Regions from separate parts of the Tabrizicola sp. T46 genome, predicted to be linked through region 1. Evidence: riboswitches for the same ligand, from Rfam matches in the RefSeq annotation. Region 1 holds a riboswitch; each other region holds the start of a gene.
What was found. Region 1 has a riboswitch for cobalamin ahead of AC2D9V_RS08365 (energy-coupling factor ABC transporter permease). Riboswitches for the same ligand answer to the same signal wherever they lie in the genome.
Positions count from the first base shown of each region.

Region 1 (9,862 bases):
CGAAGCGCCCGGCGATCGCGATGCCCGAGCGGCATCTGGGGCTGGTGCAGGCCGAGGAGCAGCCCGCCCTTCAGGCGCTGATCGCCGAGGCTGCCGGGCTGGTGCGCGAGGGGGTGGACCTTGACGCGATGCTCGCGGCGGCAGGGACAACGGCACGGGCCGCTCCGGCGGCACGGATCACGCCCCCGGGTCAGCGGATCGCCCTGGCGCGGGATGTGGCGTTCAGCTTTGTCTATCCGCACCTTCTGCAAGGCTGGCGCGCGGCGGGCGCGGAAGTGCTGCCCTTCTCGCCCCTCGCCGATGAAGGACCGGACCCCGGGGCCGATGTCTGCTGGCTGCCGGGTGGCTATCCCGAACTGCACGCGGGCGCCCTTGCCGCGGCGGAGGGGTTCCGCGCGAAGCTCCAGGCCTTTGCCGTGGCGCGGCCCGTGCATGGCGAATGTGGGGGCTACATGGCAATGGGCGCCGCGCTGATCGACAAGGACGGCACGAGCCACCGGATGGCCGGGCTTCTGGGACTGGTGACGAGCTACGCCAAACGGCAGATGCATCTGGGCTACCGGCGGGCCGTTCTTGCACAGACCATTCCCGGACAGCCAACCGGTGCCGCGCTTTCGGGCCACGAGTTTCACTATTCGACCATCGTTGCCCAACCCGATGCCGCCCTTGCGACCGTGACCGATGCCACCGGTACAAGCGTTCCCGAGACAGGGTCCTATCGACTCCAGTCGGGGGGCGGGCTATCGACCGGCACCTATTTCCACTTGATCGCGAGTGCCTGAATGACCGGCTTTGTCACCTTCGTCTCGGCGGGACCGGGTGATCCCGACCTTCTGACCGTCAAGGCGGTCAAGGCCCTGCAGACGGCGGATGCGGTCCTTTACGATGACCTTTCCGCGGGGCCGATCCTGGCCCTGGCTAGGCCCGGGGCCGATCTTGTGGGGGTGGGCAAAAGGGCGGGGCGCGCCTCGCCGAAACAGGACCATGTCAGCCGCCTTCTGGTGGACTATGCCCGGACCGGCGCGCGCGTGGTTCGGCTGAAGTCGGGCGACAGCGGCATCTTCGGCCGGCTCGAGGAAGAGCTCGAGGCGCTGCGGGCCACCGGGATCCCTTGCGAGATCGTGCCGGGTGTGACCTCCGCCTCGGCCGCCGCCGCCGCTGCCGGGATCCCGCTGACCCGGCGCATCCACGCGCAGCGGGTGCAGTTCATCACCGCTGCCGACACGTCGGGGAACCTGCCGCCGGGGCTGAACCTGCCCGCGCTGGCCGACCCCCATGCCACCACCGTGGTCTTCATGGGCAAGCGGACCTTTCCGGCGCTGGCGGCGGCGCTGATCGCGCATGGCCTGCCACCCGGGACCCCGGCCCTTCTGGCCGAGGCGGTCAGCACGCCCGACCAGCGGCTCCTGCGGTCCACCATCTCGGAGCTGGCCGAATCGCTGGCACAGGACCGAAGCTCCCTTCCTGGGCTCATCCTGATCGGCCCCCTGGCCCGGGGCGTCGGGGACTGATCCCGTCCCGTCGCCTTCGATCTTGACCATTCGGGGTGCGAGGCGCAGACAGGCGGGGCAAGGTGTCCCACCAGGTGCAAAGCGCCGGGACTGAAACGGGAATGAGGAGCGGGCCAACCGAAGCCGGGGCCCGTGTCATCAGCCGCCCCCGCGACTGTCAGCGGTGAGCGGGTCTTCATCCGCCACTGTCCCTTAGGGATGGGAAGGCGAAGGCCCGCCGCGATCCGCCAGCCAGGAGACCGGCCTTGCGGGAACGAAACAACCGCCGTCGGGTGTGACGGACAGGAGGGACAATGCATATCGAACCGGGCCTCGTCGACGGGGCCAAGATCGGACTGAGCTACGCGACCGCCGCCGGGGCGGGCGGGGTGGCGCTTTACCATGTCGTCAAGGCAACCCGCGAAAGCGGCATCGCCCCGGTCGCCCTGCGCTCGGTCATCGCCACCGTCGGCGTGTTCATCTTCTTCGAAGTGTTCCCGCATTTCGCCGTTGGGGTAAGCGAGGTGCACCTCATCCTTGGCTCCACCTTGTTCCTGATCCTCGGGGCGGGACCCGCGGCGGTCGGGCTGGCGGCGGGGCTTCTGATCCAGGGCCTTGTCTTCGCGCCGGCCGACCTGCCGCAATATGCGATGAACGTGACCACGCTTCTCGTCCCTCTCTTCGTGATGATGGAGGTCGCCAAGCGCGTCGTCGCCCCGGGAACGGCCTATGTCGACCTGCAATACCGCCAGGTGCTGTCGCTGTCGCTGGTCTATCAGGGGGGCATCGTCTCGTGGGTCGCGTTCTGGGCGATCTACGGGCAGGGCTTTGCCGCCGATAACCTTGCAGCGATCGCCACCTTCGGCCTGGCCTACATGGCCGTTGTCCTGATCGAACCGATTGCCGATCTTGCGGTTCTGGCCGGTGCCAAGGCGCTGAAGGCGCATGGCTCGCCTCTCGTCGCGCCGCGCCTTTACGCGGCCTGATCCATCAGGCGCGGCCTTGCCAAGGGGCCGCGCCGTCCTTGTGGTCGATGTCCATGTTCACGCTATCCCTCATCGGTATCGGCACCGGCAATCCGGACCATCTGACCGCCGAAGCCGCTGCTGCGCTGAACGGGGCCGATCTGATCCTTCTGCCGCGCAAGGGCGAGGACAAGTCGGACCTTGCCGACCTCCGCCGCCTGATCCTGTCGCGCGTCCTGACCGCCCCGGTCCCGGTCGCCGAATATGACGTGCCGACGCGTGCGGATCAGGCGGACTACCTGGGGGCCGTCAATGACTGGCATGATGCCATCGCCGGGGTCTGGCGCGACGTGCTGGCCAAGCGCCTGCCAAAGGGTGGCAAGGTGGCGCTGATGGTCTGGGGCGACCCTTCGCTTTACGACAGCACGCTGCGCATCGCCGCGCGGCTGGGCGGGGTTACGGTGCGGGTTGTGCCTGGCATCACCAGCCTGCAGGTCCTGACGGCAGCCCACGGCATCGCGCTGAACACGCTGGCCGCCCCGATCACGATCACCACCGGCCGCCAGCTGCGCGAGAAAGGCTGGCCGGATGGGGCAATCACCGTGGCGGTGATGCTGGACAGGGGCGGGGCCTTCACCGCCATCGATCCGGCTGACACCACCATCTGGTGGGGCGCCTATGTCGGCATGCCGCAACAGGCGCTGATCCAAGGCCCCTTGGCGCTGGTCTCGGACGAAATCCTGGCCACGCGGGCCCGCCTTCGGGCCGAACATGGCTGGATCATGGACATCTATCTTCTGCGGCGCGGTGGGGATGTCTGAAATCATCGCTCGGGCGTTGCCGCTTTACGGGCTTGCGCCGGACAGACCCCTTTCCCTTCTGAACCGGTCCGAGAACGAGACCTGGCGGGCCGGCGACCTTATCCTGCGGCTGCACCGGCAGGGCTATCACACCAAGCGCGAGATCGCCTCGGAACTCGCCTGGCTGGCGGCCCTCCAAGACCTGCCGGGCCTGCGCACCGTTGCCCCAATCGCGGGGCGCGATGGGCCGGTGACCGAGATCGACGGGCGCTTCATCGTCGGCTTTGCCCCGATCGCAGGGCAGGAATTGCGTCCCGGCGATGACCTTGCCCGCTGGTTTGCGCCCCTAGGTGCTGCGACGGCGCGGCTTCACGGCCATGCAAGGGGCTGGACACCTCCGCCGGGCTTCACCCGCAAGCGCTGGGATGTCGAGACGATCCTCGGCCCCCGTCCGCATTGGGGCGACTGGCGGCAGGCGCCGGGGCTGGATGCCGGGGCGACCGCAGTTATCGAACGGGCGACCGGGCTGCTGGCCGACCGGTTGCGCGCCCATGGCACCGGGCCGGACGTCTTCGGCCTGATCCATGCCGACCTGCGGCTCGCCAACCTGATGGTGGACGACGCCGGGCTCTGGGCCATCGACTTCGATGACTGCGGCTTCGGCTGGTGGGTCTATGACCTTGCCGCCGCCCTCTCCTTCATCGAGACCGACCCCCGCCTGCCCGACCTGATTGCCCGTTGGTGCGAGGGCTACTCCGGCGTGGCTGCCCTTCGCCCGGAAGACCGCGCGATGATCCCGGACCTGGTCCTTCTGCGCCGCGTGCTCCTGACCGCATGGCTTGCCAGCCGCGCGGACAGCGACACGGCGGCGGCGCTGGGGGGGCCGGAGTATACGCAGGGCACCTTGGCACTGGCCGAAGAGTTCTTGTCCGACGGGCTCGCGAGACTTCGACCGTAGAGGGGCGATCTTTCGCAGAATGATCGTCGCCCCGCGGAAGGTTCAGTCCTTCAAGAGCAGCCAGAGCGACAGCACCGTCATCGCCACGCCGACGAGGACCAGTCCCAGCGGCAGATCGCCATGCAGCGCGATCTCCCACAGGATGACCCAACTCGGGACCAGATAGGTATAGGCCATGACCTTGGCTGCGGGCAGCCGCAGGGTGGCGTATTGCAGCAGGACGAAGGTCATTGCGCTGGCCGCGACGGCGACATAGGCCAGCGTGACCCAGACAATGGGCGGCAGCGCCGTCCAGTCCGTGGTCCGGATCGCCGGCCAGGCCCAAAGGGTCAGAAGGGCGGTGCCCGCCACCATCATCCCGAAGGTGAAGACCACCGCCGGCTCGCCCCGGTTCAGCTTGCGGACCATCGGCGCGTAAAGCGCATGGGCGACGCAGCCCCAGAAATAGGTCACCTCGCCGGGACCGATCCGCAGGGCCAGGAAGGCCGACAGGTCAGCCCGGAAGATGACCCAAAGCGCCCCGACCGCCCCGATCGCGAGGGCCAGCGCCATCCGTGGGGTCAGTCTTTGCCGCAGAAGCAGCCAGCCGAACCCCGCCGCCAGCACCGGCGTCAGGGTAAAGACCGCAGCGGCCGACACCGGCTGTGCGGTCTTCAGCCCCTCGAACATCAGGACGAAATAGGCGGCCAGAAGTCCGCCAAGCACTAGGTAGCGCCACGGCGCCACCCAGGCGCTGCGGGGCAGCCCGGTCGTCGCAAGGGCCGCCGCGCCGACAAGCACCCCCGCCAGAAGGAAGCGCAGCGCCGAAAAGGCGGCCGGATCGACATGGGGGGCCGCCAGCGCGCCCAGCGAGAACGACCCCGCCACCAGCGCCGAAAACGCCAGCATCGCCAGATGTCCCCGTTGGCTCTCGCTTGTCTGCACGCGTTGCCCTGACGCTGCCCAGATGGGCCCCGCGAAAGGTTGTCAGGCCTTGGCACGGGAAGGGCAAGGGGCGACGCGCCGCCCCGGGCTGTCTCAGGCGATGATGTCGGGGATCAGCTGATCCTCAAGCTTCACGATCTGGTCCTTCAGGGCCAGCTTCTGCTTCTTCAGCCGCCGCAGTGTCAGCTGATCCGGCCGCCCGGTTTCTTCCAGTGCAAGGATGGCCTGATCAAGGTCGCGATGCTCGCGCCGCAGCACTTCCAGCCGGATGCGCAGCATTTCCTCGAAGCTGAGTTCAGATGGTGCGTTCATGGGGGCCGAGTCGGTTCCTGGTTCGTGATCGAGCATATAGGAAGGCGAAGGCCGGCTGGGAAGATTTCTACGAATTCCTTGCGGCGAGCCGCAGGCGGGGACCCCCTCGCGGGACTTGCGGCGCGCCCGGCAGCGCCCCATATTCGGCAAAGCACGGTGCCCGAACGCGGGGCCGGGCGCAAAACTGTCGCTTGAACCAAGGACATGTCGCGATGACGAAACTGAGCTTCGGGGCCCATCCCTATCTTCTGGGGTTCGAACAGCTTGAACGGCTGGTCGAACGCACCGCGAAGTCGGGGGCCGAGGGCTATCCTCCGTTCAACATCGAGGCGGTGGCGGAAAACGCCTACCGGATCACGCTGGCCGTCGCAGGGTTCCGCGAGGAAGACCTGTCGATCACGGTCGAGGACCGGCAGCTGGTCGTGCGCGGCCGGCAGGGCGAGGACACCGGCGAGCGGGTGTTCCTGCACCGCGGGATCGCCGCGCGCGCCTTCCAGCGCAGCTTCGTGCTGGCCGACGGGGTAGAGGTGGCGGGGGCGACGATGGAGCATGGACTTCTGCACGTCGACCTGCGGCGCCATGTGCCGGAGACCGTAGTTCAGACCATTCGCATCGGCGGCAAGGAAGGGGGCCGGAAATGAACACACCATTCAACGGTTTGCCACAGGGCGCGGACCGGATCGTCTATGTCCGCGAGGTGCAGGTTGAGGATCTGCCCGAGGCCGTGCGTGAGCAGATGGGCGGGCTGGACGTCGTCTGGTCGGTCCACGGAGTTGACGGGCGGCAGCTGGCGCTGGTCGCGGACCGGAAGCTCGCCTTCCACCTCGCGCGGGAGCATGATTTCACGCCGGTCAGCGTGCACTGACAGCGCAGTGCCCGGTCCTCGGGTGAATTTGCTGGACAGGTGAAGCCAAGTTTCGCAGCCTTGCGCCAACGGCAACTTGGACGAGGGTAAGTCGGCATGACTTCACGCAGCGGATATTCCAGGATTCAGATCGCGCTTCACTGGATCATCGCCATCCTGATCCCGCTCGCCTGGCTGTCCAGCGAGGGGGCGGAAGAGGCCTGGGATGCGATGGAGGACGGTGCCGCCGCACCCGCCTTCGTGCCGCATGTCGCCTTTGGCCTTGCAATCCTTGCGCTTGTCCTTGTCCGCCTGATCGTCCGCCTGCGCCGGGGGGTGCCTGAAGCCCCGGGTGTGCCGGGCAGCCTGCAGGTCAGGGCCGCGGACTGGGGCCACCGGCTGATCTATCTCCTGATGATCATGGTGCCCCTGGGCGGGATCAGCATCTGGTTCGGTGGCATGGACAACGGCGACGTCCACGGGCTTTTCGCCAACATCCTGATGCTCGTGGTCCTCGGCCACGCGCTGGTGGCGCTGTATCACCAGTATGTGGTGAAGGACGGCCTTCTGCGCCGGATGATGAAGGCCGAGTAGCGCGACTCCGTCCCGGGCCTGAGCCCGGGACCTAGCGGGATTGGTAGTGGCCCCGGCGCAGGGCCGGGGCGAGACCATCAGGCGCGGATCAGGCCCATCTGCTCCAGCTTCAGAAGCACCTGGTGCGCGCAGTGGTCGACATCGACATTCTCGGTGTCCACCACCAGTTCGGCATTCGTCGGGGCCTCGTAAGGGTCCGAAATCCCGGTGAATTCCTTGATCTTGCCTTCCCGCGCCAGCTTGTAGAGGCCCTTGCGGTCGCGGCGTTCGCACTCCTCGATCGAGGTCGCGACATGGACCTCGACGAAGGCGCCATAGGCCTCGATCATCTCGCGCACCGCCCGCCGCGTTGCGGTGTATGGCGCGATCGGCGCGCAGATCGCGATGCCGCCGTTCTTGGTGATCTCGGATGCGACATAGCCGATCCGCTTGATGTTGATGTCACGGTGTTCCTTCGAGAACCCAAGCTCCGACGACAGGTGCTTGCGCACCACGTCACCGTCCAAAAGCGTGACCGGACGGCCGCCCATCTCCATCAGCTTGACCATCAGCGCGTTGGCGATGGTGGATTTGCCGCTGCCCGAAAGGCCGGTGAAGAACACCGTGAAGCCCTGCTTCGACCGGGCAGGCGAGGTCTTGCGGAGTTCCGCCACCACCGCGGGGAAGCTGAACCACTCCGGGATGTCCAGCCCCTCGCGCAGGCGACGGCGCAGTTCCGTGCCCGAGATGTCAAGGACGGTGGAGCCTTCCGGCACTTCGTTCGCGGGGTAGTACTGGGCCTTTTCCTGCACGTAGACCATGTGCTTGAAGTCGACCATCTCGATCCCGATCTCGCCCGCGTGCCTGGCGAAAAGCTCCTGCGCGGCGTAGGGGTCGTAGAAGTCCTTGCCCTGGCTGTTCTTGCCCGGACCGGCATGGTCGCGCCCGACGATCATGTGGGTGCAGCCGTGGTTCTTGCGGATGATCCCGTGCCAGACCGCCTCCCTGGGCCCGGCCATGCGCATCGCAAGGTTCAGGAGCGACAGCGCCGTGGTCTGCGCCGGATACTGGTCGAGCACCGCCTCATAGCAGCGCACGCGGGTGAAATGGTCGACGTCGCCCGGCTTTGTCATGCCGACGACCGGGTGGATCAGCAGGTTCGCCTCCGCCTCACGCGCGGCGCGGAAGGTCAGTTCCTGATGCGCGCGGTGGAGGGGATTGCGGGTCTGGAAGGCCACGACCTTGCGCCAGCCGAGCTTGCGGAAGAGCGCGCGAAGCTCGTTCGGCGTGTCGCGGCGGGCCTTGAAGTCATAGTGCACCGGCTGCTGGATGCCGGTGACCGGCCCGCCGAGGTAGACCTTTCCGGCAACGTTGTGCAGATAGTTCACCGCCGGATGGGCAAGGTCATAGGCACCGAAGACCTTCTCGGCCTCGTTCGCCTTCACCGGCACCCATTTGTCAGTGACTGACAGGATGGCAAGGATCACCCCTTCCTGGTCGCGAAGCGCGATGTCCTGCCCGGGCGCAACCTTGTCGGCGAAGGCTTCAGAGACATCCAGCGTGATCGGGATCGGGAAGAGGCTGCCGTCCGCAAGGCGCATGTTCTCGACCACGCCCTCGTAATCCGCCTGGCCCATGAACCCCTTCAGCGGCGAGAAACCGCCGTTCATCAGGAGTTCAAGGTCGCAGATCTGGCGGGCGGTCAGGTCCCAGGACGGCATGTTGCCCGCCTCGACCTTCAGCTTCTCGGCTGCGGCGGACGAAACGTAAAGTTCCTGGATCGGGGCGTGGTTCGGCAAGGACATGGACACAACCTTTCAGCGCGGGGACGGGCCGCTTTCGGGCGGGTCCGTAGCGCGGGAAAGGGACGGAATACAAGCGATTGCAGGGGCATCCGGCCAGAAAAGGCGGAAATGCCGGGCAATCCGCCGCGCATGGACCGCTGTTCCATGCCGCCTTGCCCACGGCGAACACGGGTTTCGCTGCACTGCGGAAACCCGGCAGATCGGCCCGCGCGGCGCGCGGGCCGAAGCCAGTGTCAGGCCGCGAAACTGAAGCTCTTGTTCAGCGGCAACTCCCGGGCGCGCACCCCGGTCAGATCGAAAAGCGCGTTGGCCAGCGCCGGGGCGGCAGGGGGCGTTCCGGGTTCACCCACGCCGCCGATATGGCCGAAGGTGCCGTTGTTCTGCAGGATCCTGACCTCGAAGCTCGGGGTCGTGTGCATCCGCAGCGGCTCGTAGTCCCAGAAGTTTTGTTCGACCACCTCTTGGTCGGCAAATGTGATCGCACCCTGCACCGCAGCCGACAGCCCGTAGACCATCGCACCCGTCATCTGCGCCTCGATGATCGATGGGTCCATCGCCAGCCCGGGGTCGCAGGCGATCCAGGCCCGGGTCAACTTGATGCCGGCTTCGGTGTCCTGCACTTCCAGCACCTCGGCCACGGGCGTGCCGAAGGAATAACAGAAGGCAACCCCGCGCCCGAATCCGGGGCGCTTCAGGTTGTCCCAGCCCGACATGTCGCGCACGGTTTCCAGAAGGGCAGCCGAAGGGGCGTGCGTGTCCCGGATCAGGTCCAGACGGAACGCCAGGGGGTCGGCCCCCGCGGCATGGGCCATCTCGTCGACGAAGCTTTCCAGGAAGAAGGCGTTCATCGAATTGCCGACCGACCGCCAGAAGCCAAGCGGCACGGAAAGATCGGCGATGTGTCCGTCGAAGCGATAGTTGGGCAGGCCGTAGGGTTGATCGAAGCCGCCTTCGACCGTGCCGCGATCCGGTCCCGGCGGCGCAAAGCCGACCAGCCGCGTCAGGGCGTTCCGCGCCACGGACGGGGCGGCCGTCCGGCCCCAAAGCGCGGTTGGCTTGCCACCCTCAAGCCGCCCGGTGATGCGCGCAATCGCGGCCGGGCGGTAGAAGTCCTGCGTCATGTCCTCTTCCCGGCTCCAGGTCACCTTGACCGGGGTGCCGGGCATGGCTGCCGCCACCCGGGCCGCAAGG
Region 1 covers NZ_JBXVVV010000002.1:178,382-188,243, forward strand. Annotated here, with positions in the region: gene AC2D9V_RS08355 (cobyrinic acid a,c-diamide synthase CobB) at 1-782, shown strand, start outside; gene cobA (uroporphyrinogen-III C-methyltransferase) at 783-1,511, shown strand; cobalamin riboswitch at 1,555-1,773, shown strand; gene AC2D9V_RS08365 (energy-coupling factor ABC transporter permease) at 1,805-2,476, shown strand; gene cobF (precorrin-6A synthase (deacetylating)) at 2,530-3,276, shown strand; gene AC2D9V_RS08375 (phosphotransferase enzyme family protein) at 3,269-4,213, shown strand; gene AC2D9V_RS08380 (DMT family transporter) at 4,256-5,137, opposite strand; gene AC2D9V_RS08385 (YdcH family protein) at 5,231-5,449, opposite strand; gene AC2D9V_RS08390 (Hsp20 family protein) at 5,662-6,090, shown strand; gene AC2D9V_RS08395 (DUF1150 family protein) at 6,087-6,314, shown strand; gene AC2D9V_RS08400 (cytochrome b) at 6,411-6,887, shown strand; gene AC2D9V_RS08405 (bifunctional sulfate adenylyltransferase/adenylylsulfate kinase) at 6,965-8,671, opposite strand; gene AC2D9V_RS08410 (xanthine dehydrogenase family protein molybdopterin-binding subunit) at 8,905-9,862, opposite strand, start outside.

Region 2 (9,862 bases), 160 kb from region 1:
GTCGCTGCATCAGGTTGCGGCGACGCTTTGCAGGGAGGAACAGGCCGATGAAGCGGGCAAGCGTCCAGTGCGCGGCCGGCTTCTTTGCCTTGATCTCATCCGACACGCGCGTCACGCCGTGACCGATCACGTTGAACAATTGCTGTTCCAGATCAATCGAGGGTGCGACCGCATCGGTGATGTCCTCTTCCGCTGCCAGCGCAAAGGAGGATTGGTCCAATGCGGTGCGGAAATGCCCCAGCTGGTGGCCACCTCCCGGTTGCGGCCCCAGCACGGCCCGGCCCTTGTACTCATCGGTCCGGAAGCAGTCTGCGATCACGACCTGGCCACCGGGGGCCAGGAGAGAAGCACATTTCGGCAGGCTTTCCGACAGTGGGATGTACTGGAAGCTTTCCGAAAAGAGGCAAAGGTCGAACGGGCCTTTACCCGTGAAGTCCTCGAATGTGCATTCGTGGACGACGGCACCTTTCGCGGTCTCGCGGCAGCGGGCGGCAAGGAAGGCGGATGGCACGACGATCTCGACCGTATGGCCCAGGGCCAGAAGCTTGCGCGCCGTCTCGCCTGCGCCTCCGCCGATGTCGAGGATACGCAACGGGCCCGCCGGCAGGTAGCCGAAGAGCTTTGCCGTATAGGCCTCCTGCGCTGCCCGCAGGTTTCCGGCCGTCACGTCAAGCCCGGTCCAGAGCCCGTAATGCAGGTTCTCTGCCCCCGTCAGCCAGCGGATGAACGCCAGCCCCACATCCAGGCCCACCGCCCGCGTGTCGATCTTCTCTGCCATGCCACACCTCTTCTGTCTGCCTTAGCGGCTTCGGCAAGTCCGGGCAACGCTTTCAAGGCCCGGTCGGATCGGCGGTCAGATCGGCGGTCGGATCGGCGGTCGGATCGGCGCTTGAACTGGAACAAAAACGGATCAAGTCTGATGGGCCGCGACTCAAGGCAGAGGACGCAGATGCCCCACAACAACGCCAACGCCCTGACCGAACGCCCCGAGGTGCTGACCCGGCCCAAGCTGGAAGGCGGCCGGCGATTCGTCCTGTCCACGCCCTTTCAGCCGGCGGGCGACCAGCCAACCGCTATCGCCGAACTGACCGCCGGGGTGCTGGCGGGCGAGCGTGACCAGGTGCTTCTGGGGGCCACCGGTACCGGCAAGACCTTCACCATGGCAAAAGTGATCGAGGAAACCCAGCGCCCCGCGATCATCCTTGCGCCGAACAAGACCCTTGCCGCCCAGCTCTACGGGGAATTCAAGGGCTTTTTCCCCGACAACGCGGTGGAATACTTCGTCAGTTACTACGACTACTACCAGCCCGAGGCCTATGTGCCGCGGACCGACACCTATATCGAGAAGGAATCCCAGATCAACGAACAGATCGACCGGATGCGCCACTCGGCCACCCGGGCGCTTCTGGAACGGGATGACGTGATCATCGTTGCCTCGGTTTCCTGCATCTACGGCATCGGGTCGGTCGAAACCTACTCGGCCATGACGCAGGACCTTGTGGTCGGCCAGATGTATGACCAGCGCAAGGTCATGGCGGAACTCGTGGCCCAGCAATACCGGCGGCTGGAAGGCAGCTTCCAGCGCGGGGCGTTCCGGGTGCGCGGCGACAGTCTGGAGGTCTGGCCCGCCCACCTTGAGGATCGCGCCTGGCGGTTTTCCTTCTTCGGCGAGGAACTGGAGTCGATCGTCGAATTCGACCCCCTGACCGGTGCAAAGACAGACACGTTCAAGCAGATCCGCATCTATGCGAACTCTCATTACGTCACCCCGCGCCCGACACTGGCCCAGGCGATCAAGGGCATCAAGGACGAGCTTTTCCACCGGCTGAAGCAGCTACAGTCCGAGGGGAAACTCCTCGAGGCACAGCGGCTGGAGCAGCGCACCAACTTCGACCTCGAGATGCTGGAGGCGACCGGCTCTTGCGCCGGGATCGAGAACTACTCGCGCTACCTCACCGGCCGCGCCCCGGGCGAACCGCCGCCGACGCTCTTCGAATTCATCCCCGACCACGCCATCGTCTTCGCCGACGAAAGCCACGTCTCGGTCCCCCAGATTGGCGGCATGTACAAGGGCGACTTCCGCCGCAAGTTCACGCTGGCCGAACACGGGTTCCGCCTGCCCTCCTGCATGGACAACCGCCCCCTGAAGTTCGAGGAATGGGATGCAATGCGGCCCCAGTCCGTCTTCGTCAGCGCCACCCCCGCGGCGTGGGAACTGGAACAGACCGGCGGCATCTTCACCGAACAGGTCATCCGCCCGACCGGCCTTCTGGACCCTGTCGTGGAAATCCGCCCGGTCGAGATGCAGGTCGACGACCTCTTGGACGAAATCCGCAAGGTCTCGGCCAAGGGCCTGCGGACGCTGGTCACCGTGCTGACCAAGCGTATGGCCGAGGACCTGACCGATTACCTCCACGAACAGGGCATCCGGGTGCGCTACATGCACTCCGACATCGACACCATCGAACGCATTGAAATTCTGCGCGATTTGCGGCTGGGGGCCTTTGACGCTCTGGTCGGGATCAACCTCTTGCGCGAAGGCCTCGACATCCCGGAATGCGGGCTGGTCGCGATCCTCGACGCGGACAAGGAAGGTTTTCTGCGGTCGGAGACCAGCCTCATCCAGACCATCGGCCGCGCCGCGCGGAACGCGGAAGGCCGGGTCATCATGTATGCCGACCGGATCACCGGGTCGATGGAACGGGCGCTCGCCGAGACCAACCGACGGCGCGAAAAGCAGATGGCCTACAACGCCGCGCACGGGATCACGCCCGAGACGGTCAAGAAGAACGTCGAGGATGTGCTGGCCGGCCTCTGGCAGGGCGACACCGACATGTCCCGCGTGACGACCAAGGTCGACAAGCCAATGGTCGGGTCGAACCTCGCCGCCCATCTGGATGCTCTCCGCGCCCAGATGCGCAAGGCCGCCGAGAACCTGGAGTTCGAGGAAGCCGCCCGCCTGCGGGATGAGGTCAAGCGGCTGGAGGCGGTGGAGCTTGCCGTGGCCGATGACCCGTTTGCGCGGCAGGAGGTGATCGAGGAAGCGGTGACAGAGGCCACCAAGATGGCCGGACGGTCGACGGCAGGGCGGGCCGGTCAGCGGGGCGGCAAGCGGTCGCGGCGGGGTAGGTAGAGGCGGTGGGCGCGCCGCCCACCCTACGCGACGGCCCGTAGGGTGGGCGAAGCGCCCACCTTCGTCCGCAGATCACGGTGGATCGTCGAAAACGGCCAGTCCACCGCCTTTTTCACATAGCCATGCCGGACCGGATCGCTGAGGCAATGGGCGATGGCGCGCGCCTCCTCATCAGGGTCGCGGATCATGTGCTCCCAGAACCGGCGCCGCCACAGACCCGCCTCGCGCTTGGCAGACATGCTGCGCGATTGCGGGCCCCGCAATCCGGTCGCAAAGGTGAACCGCGCCTTGATCTTCTGCCAGCGTAGGGAAAAGTTGGCATCCCCCGGTGGCAGGGTCCAGACGGCATGGATATGGTCAGGCAGGATCACCATGGCCTTGCAGTCGATCGGGTGTTCGGCAGCTGTCATCCGATAGGCTTCGCGCAAGTGTTGGATGTGGTCGGTCAGGGCAGTCGCCCCCTTCACGGCAAGATTGACCGTAAAGAAATAGGTGGCACCCGGGACGCGCATCCGGCGGTAGTTCGGCATGTGGCAGGCCTTCCAAGGGTTTCCCTTTCGAAAGGTGGGCGAAGCGCCCACCCTACCTTGCGTCACTCCACCAAGACGATGTCCGGATCGCCTGCGCGGAAGGTCGTGATCTCGTGGCAGGTGACAACCTCGCTTTCCCGCTCTTCCCAATAGCGCGGGTCTGCCAGCACCGCCTCGGGCAAGCGGTCCTTCTGGAAGATCCGCCGCTTTTGCCGCTTCACCGTCACCTCGAAACGGTTCGACCGCAGCCGCGCACCAGGGCGCAGGAAACCTTCGCGCAGCACCTCGGCCCGGTCCTGCAAGCGCTTGATCTCGGCCTTCAGCCGCGCGAATTCGTCCACTGGGTCCATCAGCACCTCCTCCTGCTTCCCGCAGTCTCGGCCAGCTTGGTTGCAGCAAGGTTAACGCGGACCCGAACACGTCCCCCGCCCGCCGGATGTGCCGGACCGCCAGAGACCGTCAGGTCTTCGCCTTCGTCATCTCGGGCCGAGAGGCCGACGACCTGGCGGCGGCGCGGGCGCTGATCCGGGGGCTTGCTTGACGATCCCGGCTGCCGGTCCATCTCCCCTCCATGCGCGTCCTCTTTGCCCTCCTGCTCGCCTCGCCCGCCCAAGCCTGGGAGTTCACCGACACGCCGGTCTGCACCATCCTGAACGACACGCCGACCCTGCAGGTCCGCGTGACCTACGATCCGTCCCTGCCAGAGCCTTACGCCATCACCCTCACCCGCCCCGATCCCTGGCCGGTGACAGACACTTTCGGTCTCAGCTTCAACGGCCCCGCCGCAATGACCATCGGCACCGCCCGCCACCGCCTTTCACCGGACGGGCGGACGCTGACAGTTAGCGATACGGGCTTTGGCAACGTGCTTGACGGCCTGGCGCTGAACAGCACCGCCACGGCGCTTGCCGGGGAGACCAGGGTCCCCCTTGACCTTTCCGGAGCGCGGCCTGCGGTCGAAGCCTTCCGGGACTGCGGCGTGGCACCCTCGGCCTGAGACCAGGGCGCATCGCGGTCGGACTTGACCTGACGCGGCACCTCGGCCATACCCGACGCGATGGTTCCCGGCCAAACCAAGCGCGGCCGGGTGAAAAGGGAACACGGGTCGGGTGTAGGCATCAGCCGCCCATTCCGTGACTGCCCCCGCAACTGTAGGCGGCGAGCGACCCCCGATGCCACTGGCCGGAACCGGCCGGGAAGGTGGGGAGAGCAGAGACCCGCGAGTCAGGAGACCTGCCATCGCAGCAACAGACCGACCCGGGCGGGGTGTCCCGGAAGGAGCATGCGATGGATATGCCATGGCAGCCACCCGCGGCTGCAACAACTGATCCCGTGGCGCGGTCTGCGCCGCTTGCGGGCCCGACCGCTGTCGAGGTTTCCGGCGTATGCTGGGGGCCGAAGGGCCGCCCGGATATCCTGTCGGATATCAGCTTTGCCGTGCCGCAGGGCCAGGTCATGGCGATCTGCGGTGCGAACGGGGCGGGGAAGTCCTCGCTTCTCAGGCTGCTCTACCGTCATCAGGCACCGCGCAGCGGTTCGGTGCGGCTGATGGGCCGGGACATCTGGGACATGGGCGCGTCCGAGGCCGCGCGCCATCTTGCCGCCGTCCTGCAGGAACAGCCCGCCGACTTTGCCCTGACCGCCCGCCAGATCGTGGCGCTGGGCCGCCTGCCGCACCGGAAGACCTGGGGCCCCGGCCATGCCGCCCCCGGCAGCGCGGATGCGGCGATCATCCAGTCTGCGATCCGGCGGATGGACCTGGACGGTATGGCCGACCGCCCCTTCGCCACCCTTTCGGGGGGTGAACGCCAGCGTGTGATGGTCGCCCGCGCCCTTGCGCAAGAGCCACGGATCATCGTGCTGGACGAACCGACCAACCACCTCGACATCCGCCACCAGCTGGAGCTCCTGTCACTTCTGAAGGGCCTTGGCCTGACGGTGATCGCCACGCTGCATGACCTGACCCTGGCCGCCGAATTCGCGGACCGTGTCCTGATCCTGCGGGAGGGACGCATCCTAGCCGACGGCCCGCCCGAGGACGTCCTGACCGAGGTGACCCTCGCCCGGGCATTCAACGTGCAGGCCCGCATCGACCGGTCCGGCGATGCACCGCGCTTTTCCTTCCACCTCTGACAACGCCTGAGACTCTTCACATGATCCGACTGTCGCTTGCCGTCCTGTTCCTGTCCGCCTCCGCCGCCCTGGCCTATCCTGTCACTGTGAAAAGCTGCGACCGGGAGGTGACCTTCGACGCTGCCCCCACTCGCGCGATCTCGCATGACGTCAACCTGACCGAGATGATGCTGGTCCTCGGCCTGCGCGACCGGATGGTCGGCTATACCGGCATCTCCGGCTGGAAGACGCTGGACGAGGAGATGCGGGCAGGTGTGGCCGAGCTGCCAGAACTGTCGGCCAAGTATCCTACGAAAGAGGTGCTGGCCGCGGCCGAGCCCGACTTTTTCTTCACCGGCTGGAACTACGGCATGAAGGTCGGCGGCGAAGTCACGCCCGAGACGCTGGAACCCTTGGGGATCAAGACCTACGAGCTGACCGAAAGCTGCGTCCACATCGGCCCCAAGGCCCGGTCGAGCATGGACGACATGTACAATGACATTCTGAACCTTGGCCGTATCTTCGGCGTCGAGGCGAAGGCAGAGGATCTGGTGGCAGGCTGGAGAGAGCGTCTTGCGGAGGTCACGGCCGGCGTGGACCGCTCGAACCCCCTGCGCGTCTTTGTCTATGACAGCGGTGAAGAGGCCCCCTTCACCGCCGGTGCCTATGCCATGCCTACAGCCCTGATCGAGGCGGCGGGTGGCGTCAACATCCTGGCGGACCTGGAAAAAAGCTGGGCCGAGACCAGCTGGGAGCCGGTGGTCGAACGCAACCCCGAGGTCGTGGTGATCGTCAACTATGGCGACGTGACGGCAGAACAGAAGATTGCCTTCATGAAGGAAAATCCCGCTTTCGCAGGGGTCGATGCCGTGAAGAACGACCGCTTTGTCGTGCTGGAATATGTCGAGGCGACGCCCGGACCCCGCAACATCAAGGCGGTGGAGAAGCTTGTCGCCGGGTTCTGGGGTCAGTAAGCAAATCCAGTCCGGGCCAGGTGTGCCGATGATCTCCCGCCGTGAAATGCTCGCCTGCCTTGCCGCACTGCAGGCGCCTGTGCCCTTGCAGGCCGCAACTGGGCGATCCGTGATCGTGATCGGGGCGGGTATTGCGGGGCTGACTGCTGCGCGCATGCTGCAGACCGCTGGCCATCGGGTGACGGTGATCGAGGCGCGGAACCGGATCGGCGGGCGCATCTGGACTTCGCGCCTCTGGCCCGACCTGCCGGTGGACCTTGGGGCCAGTTGGATCCATGGCATACGCGGCAATCCCCTCTCTGCGCTGGCCGACGAGGCTGGGGTCCGTCGCCTGTCCACCTCCTATGACAGCGCGATCACGCTGGATGTGACCGGTCGCCCCCTTGATCTCGAACCGGCAATGGCGCGGGCCGAAGCCGTGGTGGATACCGCCCGCGCGGCGGTGGATGAACGCGATGAAGACCTGTCTCTGGCCGACGCGGTTCAAGCCTCGCAGGGATGGCGAAGTGCCGATGCTGAGGAGCGGCGGCTGATCCGCCATTTCATCAACAGCACGGTCGAGCATGAATATGGCAGCGACTGGCACGAGGCCTCGGCCTGGCACTTCGACGACGGCACGGAATTCGGCGGTGGCGATGTCCTTTTTCCAGAGGGCTACGACCAGATCCCCGGAATGCTGGCGCAGGGTCTGGGCATAAGGCTGGGCAAGGCTGTCACCGCCTTGGCTCCGGAGGGCGGGCGCGTATCCGTCACGCTCGCCGGGGGAGAGATCCTGACGGCGGATCAAGCCGTGGTCACCCTGCCGATCGGGGTGCTGCAATCAGGGAACATCCGATTTGCCGAGCCGCTGGCGCACGACCGACAGCGCGCGATTGACGGCCTTCGGATGGGTCTTCTCAACAAGTGCTGGCTGCGCTTCGACCGCATCGCCTGGCCCGATGATGTCGACTGGATCGGGTGGCTGGGGCCAAGGGACGGGCATTGGGCCGAATGGGTCAGCCTGGCGCCTTCGATGGGCGCGCCGGTCCTGCTCGGCTTCAATGCCGCCGCGCAATCGCACGAGATCGAGGCGCTGAGCGACGCCGCCACCGCGGATGCCGCGCATGAGGCGCTGAGGGCAATGTTCGGAACCGGCTTTCCTGCCCCGCTTGCGGCACAGGTTACCCGTTGGTCACAGGATCCCTTTGCGTTCGGCTCCTACTCGTTCAATGCCGTGGGCACCCATGCCGGAACGCGCGCAGCGCTGCAGGGGGCGGATTGGGACGGCCGGCTGATCTTTGCGGGCGAGGCGGCATCTCCGGATCACCCTGGAACGGTGCATGGCGCGTTGATGTCGGGGCTCGCCGCTGCCGGACTTGTGAGCCGGGGATGACCAGGATCGCCGCAGCATCGGTCGGCCGCAGGATCGGTCTCCGCTCGGGTGCAGCGCTCGGGGCGGGGGCGGCGCTGCTTGTTGCCATTGTTCTGGCCGTGTCCGTGGGCTCGGTATCGATTCCGCCGGTAACGGTCTGGGGCATTGCGCTGGACCGGGTTGCGCCCGGTCTCGTGACCCCGGACTGGAGCGCGGCGCATCAGAACATCGTCTGGGAAATCCGCTTTCCCCGCGTGATCCTGGCGGCTCTGGTAGGGGCGGGCCTCGGGCTTGTGGGGGCTGCGCTGCAGGCGGTCACGCGCAATCCGCTGGCAGACCCGCATCTCCTGGGCATTTCTTCTGGCGCGGCCTTCGGTGCCATCGCCGCACTTCTGCACACCGGACTTTTCCTTGGCCTTCTGACCGTGCCGATCATGGCTTTCGGTGGGGCGCTGGCCGCCACCATTCTGGTCCTGGGCGTTGCGAGGCTGGCCGGTGCGACCAGCGCCGACCGGCTGGTCCTTGCCGGTGTGTCGGTCAGCTTTGTCATCATGGCCGGTGCCAATATCCTGATCTTCCTTGGCGATCCACGCGCGACCCATACGGTGGTCTTCTGGATGCTGGGCGGGCTTGGCCTTGCACAATGGGATCATCTCATCTGGCCGACAGTGGCGCTTGTGCCTTGCGGCCTCTGGCTCTGGGCACAGGCCGGGCGGCTGAATGCGATGAGCCTTGGCGACGAGACGGCGGCAAGCCTCGGGATCGAGGTTGCCCGCTTTCGCCTCACCGTCTTCGTCGTCGCTGCACTCATCACCGGGGCGATGGTGGCGTTCTCCGGTCTGATCGGCTTTGTCGGGCTGATGATGCCACACCTCGTGCGGCTTGTTCTTGGGGGCGACAACGCGCGTGTGCTGCCCGCCTCGGCCTTTGCGGGCGCGGTCTTTCTGGTCGTGGCCGATGCCGCTGCCCGTGTCGTCATGGCACCCGAGGACATGCCGATCGGCGTTGTCACGAGCCTTACAGGCGGAGTATTCTTCGTCTGGATGATGGCACGGCGCCGCTGAGGCCTGAAACCGGTCGACTGGGAACCTCGATGCCCACGGACGGTTGCTTGCCTGCCCGGCTGGTGGACATCCGGCAGGCCTGGATCCGCAGTTGGCCGACTGATCAGTAAAGGGACAAAGGAATGAGCGAAACGGTCTTCACGCCCTGGGCCTCGCTGGGCGGCGGTATCCTGATCGGGATTGCCGCAACGCTGCTGATGCTGCTGCATGGTCGGATCATGGGGGCGACTGGAATCCTAGCCGGGCTTGTGATGCCCGCCAACCGGCAGGACTTTGCCTGGCGCGCGGCCCTGGTGGGCGGGATGGTCTGCGGACCCCTGGCGCTGTGGCTTCTCTCTGGCATCTGGCCCGAGGCGCAGGTCACCGTGTCGATGCCGGTGCTGCTGCTTTCCGGCCTGATCGTCGGGGTCGGAGTCAGCTATGGTGGCGGCTGCACTTCGGGCCATGGTGTCTGCGGCATCGCGCGCCTTTCGCCGCGCTCCATCGTTGCCACGGTGACTTTCATGGCGACGACCTTCGCCACCGTCTACGTCACCCGCCACCTGATCGGAGCCTGACCCATGCGCCTTCTGTCCGCCTGGGCCATCGGCCTGATCTTCGGTCTCGGGATTTCGCTGTCCGGCATGGCCAATCCGGCCAAGGTGCTGAACTTCTTCGACATCGCCGGATCATGGGACCCCTCGCTCGCCTTCGTGATG
Region 2 covers NZ_JBXVVV010000002.1:336,771-346,632, forward strand. Annotated here, with positions in the region: gene AC2D9V_RS09195 (class I SAM-dependent methyltransferase) at 1-778, opposite strand, end outside; gene uvrB (excinuclease ABC subunit UvrB) at 950-3,133, shown strand; gene AC2D9V_RS09205 (REP-associated tyrosine transposase) at 3,157-3,663, opposite strand; gene AC2D9V_RS09210 (hypothetical protein) at 3,726-4,013, opposite strand; gene AC2D9V_RS09215 (excinuclease ABC subunit B) at 4,235-4,660, shown strand; cobalamin riboswitch at 4,705-4,918, shown strand; gene AC2D9V_RS09220 (ABC transporter ATP-binding protein) at 4,951-5,796, shown strand; gene AC2D9V_RS09225 (ABC transporter substrate-binding protein) at 5,817-6,749, shown strand; gene AC2D9V_RS09230 (flavin monoamine oxidase family protein) at 6,778-8,121, shown strand; gene AC2D9V_RS09235 (FecCD family ABC transporter permease) at 8,118-9,164, shown strand; gene AC2D9V_RS09240 (YeeE/YedE family protein) at 9,287-9,721, shown strand; gene AC2D9V_RS09245 (DUF6691 family protein) at 9,725-9,862, shown strand, end outside.
Region 2: linked by a shared signal. The riboswitch ahead of AC2D9V_RS09220 (ABC transporter ATP-binding protein) and the one ahead of AC2D9V_RS08365 (energy-coupling factor ABC transporter permease) in region 1 are both predicted to bind cobalamin.

Region 3 (9,862 bases), on a different contig from region 1:
ATGCCCGCCCATCGCGCCAGTCGGATAGCATGCAGAGCACCTGCCAGCCCCAGCAAGACGGCGGTCACCAAGGACGTCGGCAGCGCGACCCACATGAGCAGCGCCGCCAAGAGAGCCAGCAGGGCCACCTTGTCGAACCCCTGCATCGGCGCGGCGGGCAGTTTTCCCGGCCCGCGCCGCACCAGCCAGTTGCGGGTGAATGACGGTACAATCCGCCCACCGATGACCGCGATCATCATCACTCCCGCCGCCAACCCCAGCCGCAGGCCATGGCCTTGGGCGGCATAGTCGCCTCGCGCCGCCTCCCAGTGATAAAGGCCGTTGCCAAGGGCAAAGACCGCCAGCATCGCCAGCACAATCAGATTGCGCCAGTTCTTGCCCGCTACGATCTCGCGCCCTATGGCAACGGCCAGAACCAGCGGAAAGGACAGATCGACCGTCGCCGCCAATCCTGCGGGCAGGTCACTCGACATGGCAACTGCCACGCGCCCGGCCAGCCACAGGAAGAACAGCCCGCCAAGCCGCCAGCCCACGATGGGCAACCGGCCTGTCCAGTTCGGCACGGCGGTCAAGAGAAACCCCGCAATCACCGCGCCGAGGTATCCAAACAGGAATTCGTGCGCGTGCCAGCTGACTGGATCGAAGGCGGTGGGCAGCGTCAGATGACCAGACAGCATCGGCACCCATAGCGTCATGGCCAGCGCAGCCCCGGTCGCGGCGCCGAAGAAGAATGGCCGGAACCCGTAGGTCAGGATCGCAGGGCCGGTCCAGGCGCGCATCTGTTCGGCAGTGGTGGTCATCATGCGTCCTTCTGTTCGTACTGGACCCCGGCCTCGGTCAGGATGACGTCCAGTGCGATGTCGCGGGGTTGGGGAAAGATGGTGGCAAGCCGGGCAGATTGCAGACCGATACCGATTGTCATCGGGCGAGGCGACAGCACGGCGAGCGTGCGGTCAAAGTACCCCCCGCCGTAGCCCAGCCGAAACCCTGCCGGGTGCCAGCCCACCAAGGGGGCAAGAGTCAGGTCAGGCACCACCTCTGGCCCGTCAGCCGGGACCGGGATCTTCCAGAAGCCCTGCACCATCCTGCAATCTGGCGTCCATAGGCGGAACGCCAGTGGTGCAGAGGGCGCTGTGACCACGGGCAATGTGACGCGCGCGCCGCGTGCGAGCAGGCTTTCCAGCCAGGGCCGCAAGTTCAGTTCCGCCTTGATCGGCCACCAAGCCGAGAGCGTCAGCCCGTCGACGCTCGGGAAACGTTCAGCCATCAGGGTATCGACACGCGCGGCAATCATGTCTGCCGCTGCACGACGCTGCGACATGGACAGGGCCTGACGGTCTGCGAGCAATCGCGCGCGCTCGGCCTTGCGCCAGCGAGCGACGTCGCGGACCTGCTCTTGGTCCACAGCCAACGGATCGAAGTAGTCCGGGGCGATCTCGCAAGCCATGCAGGGAGACGAGGCGAATGGGCCCGGCTCAGACATCGGCGCGCCGCTCCGCCTCGAACTGCGGGAACAGCACGTCGTTCTCCAGCCGCATGTGCTCGGTCAGGTCACGGGTGAACTCATCCAGTCCACGGTAAAGCCCGGTCCAGGTGCCGCAGGCCCCGTCGGGCAAGGTCAGGTTTGCGGTCAGTCGGAAGATCGCGGCCAGTTCGCGGTCATGCCCGGCATGATCGGCGCGCATCACCGCGATCGGAGTCTCGATGCCGGGCATCCCGCCCTTGCGGATCGCGGGAAACAGGATCAGTTCCTCTTTCTTCATATGCACCTCCAATTCGCCGAGCATCTGGTGCAGCAGGGCCGACAGTCCGTCAGGCACGCCCACGTCGCCGAAGTGCACGTCCTCGACACGCTCGGCCATTGCCACCAGTTGCGGAAGCTGCTCCCTGTGGCGGGCATGGTAGCGCTCCTCGATGTGCCGGGTCAGGGCGGTCGGCTCGAACGGCGCTGCAGCTTCGGTCATGTGAGGTCTCCTGTCAGAAGAACAGTTTGGGTGGGGCGACGGGGTCGCTTTGGGCTGACTGAACGGCGATGTGCAGGGAATGGGCGATCCGCTCGGCGCGCTCGATCAGGTGCAAGGCACCCGCGGGCGTGCAGGTATCAACAGCTGTCGCGCGGAACAGCGCAAGCCAGCGGTCAAAATGTGCCGCATTGATCGGCAATGGAGTATGCGCGGGCACCGGCCGGCCATGATACTGCCCGGTCATCAAGGCGACCGAAGACCAGAACGTCACCATCCGCTCAAGATGCACGGACCAATCGGTGATGCGGGCCGCAAAGATCGGCCCCAGAACGGCATCTGCACGGACACAGCCGTAAAAGCGGTGTACCAGATCGCGTAGAACATCGAGGCTAAGACCCGTCTCTTCCATAAGGGCGGCCGTCACTTCCGGCCTGGTTGTCGGGATGGACAAGCTGACAGTTGCGCTGGACATCTGAGTCTCCGTCTTGCGCTTTGGCTTAGGCCTGCTAATTGGTATTGTAAATGCCTATTCAAGGAAACCGACCTCATGCGGCTGACCTCCTTCACCGACTTCGGGCTACGGATGCTGATGCGAATGGCCTCCGATCCGTCGCGCGCCATCTCCACGGCCGAACTGGCCGAAGCCTTGGGCCTGTCCCGCAATCATCTGGCCAAGATCATCCAGCATCTGGCGCGCGCAGGCCTGATCGAAACCCGGCGCGGCGGCGGCGGTGGCGCCGTGCTGGCCCGACCGGCGTCCGAGATCCGGCTTGGCCAGGTCATCCGGTTGTTGGAAGAAGGGCAGCCCTTGGTCGAGTGTTTCGGGGCCGATGGGGGTGCCTGTTCGATAGACACGCGCTGTCGGCTCAAGGCGCGTCTGCGTTCTGCGGAAGCAGCTTTTCTCACGGATCTCGACCGATCGACACTGGCCGATATCGCCCTGCCCCCGCTGCCAAAGAACCTCGTGGTGTCGCAATGACGCAGGTGGAACGTGACGGTGCAGGCTTTGTCGTTCCGGCAATCTTGCTCGCCGAAGCATTCGGACTGACCGAGTCCGACGTTCGCGAGTCGATGCGCACCGGTGCCCTGACATCGATCTGCGAGGCCGGGGTGGGGACGGACGCGGGACGCTGGCGCCTGACGTTCCGCTACATCAATCGCGCCTGCCGGTTCACGGTCGACGAGGCAGGAACGATCCTGTCGAGTTCTCGCTTTCCGGTGCGGGACCGATCGTCTGACTTGGAACGTTGACTCCTTCATCCGATTATGTAAGTGATTACTCACTTACTTGCTTGGATGAATCGATGCGCAAGACGTCAGATTTCCGCAAGGCTGAAATCGTGGCAACGATCCTTGCCTTGGCCGACCAGATCGGCCCGGACCGGGTGACGACAGGCGCCGTCGCCAACGAAGTCGGCGTGACGCAGGCTGCCCTGTTCAGGCATTTTCCAACAAAGGCTGCAATGTGGAGTGCCGTGGCCGACCAGGTGGCCGAAACGCTGACCCATGCCTGGAATGCGGCTGTGGCACAGAGTGAGCTGCCGGTTGACAGGATTAGGGCCCTGATCCGGGCGCAACTGGACCAGATCGCAGCAACACCCGCGATGCCCATGCTGCTGTTTTCCCGCGAACTGAATGTCGAGAACGCGGCCTTGCGCACGGCATTCCGCGGGCGGCTGACCGCTTTCCATGGCCATCTTATGCGCGAAGTCGAGCTGGGCCAGCAGTCCCATACCCTGCGCGATGACGTTGCAGCAGCGGATGTGGCGGTCTTGCTGACTTCCTTGGTGCAGGGGGTGGCGATCCGCTGGTCACTGGGCGCGCGCGACTTTGGCCTGCAGGCCGAAGGGCTGCGCCTTCTGGATGTCCAGCTGCAGCTCCTTGGGGTTGAAGGAGGCTGACCGATGCGGACCATCTGGATCATTGCGGTGGTGGCGGCCTTGAGCATCGGCGCAGGAGCGATGTACCTGACCGAGCGTCCGTTGACGGTGGCGGTCGTGCAGCCCGAAACCGATGTGGCCCTTCGCATCTACGGCCTCGGAACCGTCGAGGCGAGGGTGCTGGCGCGCGTAGGATTTGAGTCCAGCGGAACACTGATGTCGCTTACGGTCGATGCAGGTGACCGCGTGGCACAGGGGCAAGCGCTGGCCGAGCTGAATCAGGATGAGCAGGAGGCGCGGCTCGCGCGTGCCCAGGCCGCCGTGGCGGCGAACGCTGCCAATCAGGCCAAGGCGGAAGCGGCTGTCCTCCGCGCCACGGCAATCCTGGCGCAGCGCGAGACGGCCAACCGCCGGCAGGCCGAGTTGACCCGACAGGAAGCCGCATCCATCCAGCGCGCGGAGGAGGCGCAGCGAGATGAAGACGTCGCTCGTGCTGACGTGAAAGTTGCCGAAGCGGAACTCGCCGTCATTCGCGCTCAAGGGCAGGATGCAGTCGCTGCCCTGCAACTTGAACAGACGCTGCTGGACCGTCACCGCTTGACCGCGCCCTTTGATGCGCTGGTTGTCACACGCTTGGCCGAAACCGGGGCCGTGGTTCGGTCAGGCGATCCGATCTTTACCCTGATCGACCCCGATACGATTTGGATTCAGGCCTACATTGACGAAGAACGCGCTGGTCAGCTGGCCCTTGGCCAGCCCGGCACCATCCGTCTGCGGTCTCAGCCTGCCAGCGAATTCACGGGCACGATCACCCGCATCGGAGTGGAAAGCGACCGGGTGAACGAGGAACGCCGCGTCTGGCTGACCTGCTCGGATTGCCCGCCGCAAATGTTTCTGGGCGAACAAGCCGAGGTGCGCATCCTGACTGCCACACGCGCCACGGCCCTGATGGTGCCTGAAGTGGTGATTATGGGCTTCGACGGGTATCGCGGCACGGTTTGGATCGTCCAGGACGGTAGGCTTTCGCGCGCCGACCTGACATTCGGCGCGCGTGACGACCGGGGCCGGGTGGAAGTGACGGGCGGGTTGCCCGATGCTGCGCAGGTCGTGGCCGTCCCGTTGCAAGGTGTGGATGAAGGCCGGCTTGCTCACATCGGAGCTGCGCCATGAACCTTGCCATCAAGGATATCCGCCACGGCCTCTTCCGCTTTGTCCTGACCTGTTTGGGACTTGGGCTTCTGATGACGGTCGTGCTGGCGATGATCGGCATCTACAACGGCCTTGTCGCAGATGCCCTGGCCGTCGTGAAGGCCCCTGCCGCTGATGTCTGGGTGGTCGAGGCTGGCACACAAGGCCCCTTTGCCGAAGCGTCAAGCATCCCGGCCACGACCCGGGACGCCGTGGCCCGCATGCCCGGAGTGGCCGAGGCCGGGGCCATCGCTTACCAAGCGATCGAGGCCAGCCATGCCGGCAGGACCTTGCGGCTCTATGTCATCGGCTTTGAACCCGGTCGTCCCGGCGGACCGCAGCGCATTACCGAAGGGCGGGGGCTGGGCAGAAGCCACTTTGAACTGCTGGCAGACCGCAAGACCGGTCTGGTGCCCGGAGAGACCATCCGGCTGGGACGCGACCGCTTTACCGTCGTGGGATTGGTCGAGGATGCGATGAACTCAGGCGGCGATCCGGCAGTCTATGTGACTTTGGCTGATGCATTGACGTTGCAGACGGCGATGGACCCGGCCGCTGCCCGGGTGCAGGCGGCTCGGGGCGATGGCGGCCTGCGCCCACCGACGGTGGCCGCCGTTGTTGCCCGGCTGCAGCCCGGTGCCGATGTGGAGCTTTTGACCGCGACGGTTCGGCAATGGAAACACCTCTCCGCCCTCAGCCAAAGTGAACAGGAGCAGCTTCTGCTTGCCTCGGTGGTGGACCGGGCGCGGCGCCAGATCGGTCTGTTCCTGGGGATCCTGCTGTCTGTCAGCGCCGTGGTGATCGCACTCATCATCTACACCATGACCATGGAGAAGCTGAAGCAGATCGCTACCCTGAAGCTGATCGGCGCCCCGGATCGAACCATTGTGGGCCTGATCGTGCAACAGGCGCTGATCCTTGGCATCTCTGGCCTTGCGATCGGGCTGGCCCTGATCCTTCTGGTCAAGGACAGCTTTCCCCGACGCGTAGTGCTTGAGCCGTTCAACGCGCTGGTGCTGACCGGCATCATCCTGATGGTCTGCCTTGTTGCCTCGGGTCTTGGCGTCCGCGCGGCGCTGAAGGTTGACCCTGCCACAGCGCTCGGGGGCTGACCCATGCCGCCGGGCGACATTCTGGTCGATGTGCGGGGCGTCGCCAAGCATTATGGCGAAGGCGAAACCCGTGTCGATGCCTTGCGGTCCGTGGATCTGCGGGTACATGTCGGCGAAGTCATCGCGCTGCTGGGCCCGTCCGGTTCGGGCAAGACGACGCTGCTGAACGTGATCGGCTGCATTCTTGCCCCGACCGCGGGCCGGGTCGAACTGGATGGCGATGCGGTGTTCGACGGCAAATGGCTCCGCAGCGATCTGCGACAGCTGCGCCTGGACAAGATCGGCTTTATCTTTCAGGCGCACAACCTGTTGCCCTTCCTGACCGCCGAAGAGAACGTCTCGGTCGTGCTGGACCTTGCGGGCTGGCCTGCCGAAAGAGGCCGCGAACGGGCACGCGAACTGCTTGATTACCTTGAAGTCGGGCATCGGGCCAAGGTGAAGCCAGCCCTGCTTTCCGGGGGCGAAGCGCAACGCGTCGCCATTGCCCGCGCGCTGGCGAACCGCCCCCGGATCATCCTGGCCGATGAACCCACGGCTGCGTTGGACAGTGGTCGGGCGCAGCTTGTGGTGGACCTTCTGCGAAAGCTCGCCAGCGACCAGAAGGCCTGCATCATCGCCGTGACGCATGATGAAAAGATCTTCGACCGTTTCGACCGCCTGATCCACCTGCGCGATGGTCGTCTCGTGGACAGCTGAACCAAGGAGAAGGCCATGCCCGCCCGCAGAAAGCCCCTGACGGCCGTCGCCTTTGTCGCAATCGTCTTCGGTCTCCTGACTATCGTTTCTGGAGGCCGCGCCCTTTTTGGTGGCGCCGACATGGGGGCCGTCGTCCCGTTCGTTCTGTGGTTCAACTTCCTAGCAGGGTTTGCCTACATCATCGCGGGTCTGGGGCTTTGGTATAGGACTGGCTGGGCACCCGGCCTTGCCATCGCCATCACCCTCGCGACCGGAGCGATCTTTGCGATGTTTCTCTTGGAGGTCTGGCGCGGGACTGCATACGAGGCGCGGACGATGGGTGCGATGGCGCTGCGCCTTGCGATCTGGGTGGTGATCAGCGTCGTGGCGGCAAGGGAAAAGGCCAGTCGCGCATGACGGAAGGCAATCCTTTCACAGGGCACCATGCGGCCTGCCGCGATACTACCAAGCAGGCGGCGTCACGTCTGACGGGAGATCCCGTGCCCCCTCGCACTGACCCCAAGCGTCGCAATAGATCAACTGCTCCAGCGGCAGGCGGCTTGCCCAACCCTTAGCCGCCAATTCGGGCTGGTCGTAAAGCTCTTCGACGTGGCCGAGGCAAAGCCAGGCCACCGGAACAACGCTTTCGGGCAGGCCAAGGATCTCGCTTAACGCGCCCGACCGAAAGATGCTGACCCAACCCACACCAATCCCTTCCGACCGAGCCGCCAGCCAGAGGTTCTGAACAGCACAGACGGTCGAATAAAGGTCCATCTCGGGCGCGTGGGTGCGGCCAAGCACAACAGGGCCGCCACGCGCGCGATCGCAAGTGACGCAGATGCTGACCGGCGCTTGCAGGATGCCTTCAAGCTTCAGGCTGGAATAGAGCGGACGGCGGTCAGGTCCGAACATCGCTTCGGCTTCGGCGTTTGCATCGGCAAAGGCGGCCTGAACCCGACCTTTCACACCGGAATCCCGGACAATGATGAAGTTCCACGGCTGCATGAACCCAACCGAAGGCGCATGATGGGCAGCCGTCAAAATGCGCATCAGAACATCTTTGTCCACGGGAGTGTCCGTAAACTGCGAGCGCACGTCGCGGCGCGAGAAGATAGCGCGATAGACGGCAGCGCGCTCGCCTTCGCTGAAGGCTCCGGCCGCGACCGGAGAGGCAGAAACGGACATGACGGTCCCCCTTCGTCGAAACGGGCGCGCCGCCGGCCTTCGGCGCGTCCTGTTTCGTCTGGCCGGTCTTCTGACTTGGCTTCGCGCGGGTGCTGCGCCTTCCCGGTCATTCGACCCGTGGCAAATGCAGCCCCATCCACCTTACAGCGTTGGGCACGTCGCAGGATTTCACTGCGTTCCCGATTATCCCGCCACGGAAAGCGGCGGGCACCAAACGCCGCCACTCTAGGCGTAAGTTCGATCTGGCGCAATCAGCGCGGCACTCCCGACGAAGACAGACGTAAAATCATTCTGTGGGATCCTTCAGCTCGGAATTTGGATCGAGGGCGTAGCCGCTCGCTGGTCCACGAAGGGGCTGAATCAGCATCTGGTCGAGCCACAAATCACGGTGTGTACGAAACTGTTCGATCCCGATCTCCATCCCCTCGTGTCCCTTGGCGGGCTGAGCGATGTAGGTGCCGAGCAGCCGGTCCCACCACGGCAGGTTGAAGCCGTAGTTCGAGTTGGTCTCGCGCGGGTCGGTGGAATGGTGGACGCGGTGCATGTCCGGCGTCACGACGAACAGGCGCAGCACGCGGTCCACCGGGCGTGGCAGGTCGATATTGGCGTGGTTGAACAGCGCGGTGGCGTTCAGGACCACCTCGAAGAGCAGCACCGCGACGGCGGGCGGGCCGAGCGCCGCGACCACCGCCAGCTTGATGCCCATCGAGATCAGGATCTCGACAGGATGGAACCGCAGGCCGGTTGTGACGTCAAAATCAAGATCGGCGTGGTGCATCCGGTGCAGCCGCCAGAGCCCCGGCACCGCATGGAACATCACATGCTGAAGGTAGATCGCCAGATCGAGCAGCAGCATCGAGACGATGATCGCGACCCAGACTGGCACATCGAGATTGTGGAACAGGCCCCAGCCGCGATCCTCGGCCATGACGGCCAGCCCGACAGCGAGGATCGGGAACGACAGCCGCAGGATGACCGTATCGACCACCACGAGCGCAAGATTATTGGTCCAGCGGATCACCCGCGGGATCTGCCGTCTGCGCCGGGGGGCTGCCACTTCCCAAAGCGCCATTGCCGTCAGAACACCCAGAAAGATGGCAAGACGGATGGTCGCCTCGGTGGCAAGGATGGTCTCGGACATGGATCGCTCGCCTTTGGCCTTGTGGGGCGCGATGGAATCGCTATTATTCAAGGCAACGCTTGAATGATCTAGCGTCAGGAGACAGGCCTTGTCAATCAGCCCGAAGCTGGCCCTGCTGGAGGAATACGCCCTTGTCGCGCGCGCCTTGTCGGCACCGGCGCGTCTGATGCTGCTGGAACAACTGGCGCAAGGAGAGCGTGGCGTGGAGGCGCTGGCGGAAAAGACGGGCCTGACCATCGCCAACTGCTCGCAGCACCTGCAACAGTTGCGCCGGGCTGCGCTCGTCACCAGCCGCCGCGATGGCAAGGCGGTGATCTACCGACTCACCGACGCAAAGACTCTGGAACTCATGGACCTTTTGCGCATCGTGGCCGAACGTAACCTGGCACAAGTCGAGCGCATCCTACGGGGCCTCTCGGGCGGCTATGACGCGCCCGAACCGGTCAGTCGCGCGGTCCTCGCCGCACGGCTCGCGGGAGGCTCTGTCACTGTTCTCGATGTCCGGCCCTCCGACGAATATGCTGCGGGCCACATCCCCGGTGCACGGAACGCCACCTTGGCGCAGTTGGAGCAAATTCTCCCAACACTTGCGCATGACGCTGAGATTGTCGCCTATTGCCGCGGCCCATACTGCGTCTATGCCCATCAGGCCGTCGCCACTTTGCGCCGCCACGGTCTAAACGCGCGGCGGCTGGAAGGTGGTTTGCCTGAATGGCG
Region 3 covers NZ_JBXVVV010000005.1:108,910-118,771, reverse strand. Annotated here, with positions in the region: gene AC2D9V_RS16960 (NnrS family protein) at 1-800, opposite strand, end outside; gene AC2D9V_RS16955 (5-formyltetrahydrofolate cyclo-ligase) at 800-1,447, opposite strand; gene AC2D9V_RS16950 (hemerythrin domain-containing protein) at 1,476-1,964, opposite strand; gene AC2D9V_RS16945 (group III truncated hemoglobin) at 1,978-2,436, opposite strand; gene AC2D9V_RS16940 (Rrf2 family transcriptional regulator) at 2,512-2,943, shown strand; gene AC2D9V_RS16935 (DUF6522 family protein) at 2,940-3,215, shown strand; gene AC2D9V_RS16930 (TetR/AcrR family transcriptional regulator) at 3,212-3,865, shown strand; gene AC2D9V_RS16925 (efflux RND transporter periplasmic adaptor subunit) at 3,869-5,014, shown strand; gene AC2D9V_RS16920 (ABC transporter permease) at 5,011-6,144, shown strand; gene AC2D9V_RS16915 (ABC transporter ATP-binding protein) at 6,148-6,840, shown strand; gene AC2D9V_RS16910 (hypothetical protein) at 6,856-7,236, shown strand; gene bluB (5,6-dimethylbenzimidazole synthase) at 7,282-8,004, opposite strand; cobalamin riboswitch at 8,048-8,234, opposite strand; gene AC2D9V_RS16900 (sterol desaturase family protein) at 8,291-9,145, opposite strand; partial or broken gene AC2D9V_RS16895 (ArsR/SmtB family transcription factor) at 9,234-9,434, shown strand; tRNA gene AC2D9V_RS16890 (tRNA-OTHER) at 9,412-9,478, opposite strand; gene AC2D9V_RS16885 (rhodanese-like domain-containing protein) at 9,456-9,862, shown strand, end outside.
Region 3: linked by a shared signal. The riboswitch ahead of bluB (5,6-dimethylbenzimidazole synthase) and the one ahead of AC2D9V_RS08365 (energy-coupling factor ABC transporter permease) in region 1 are both predicted to bind cobalamin.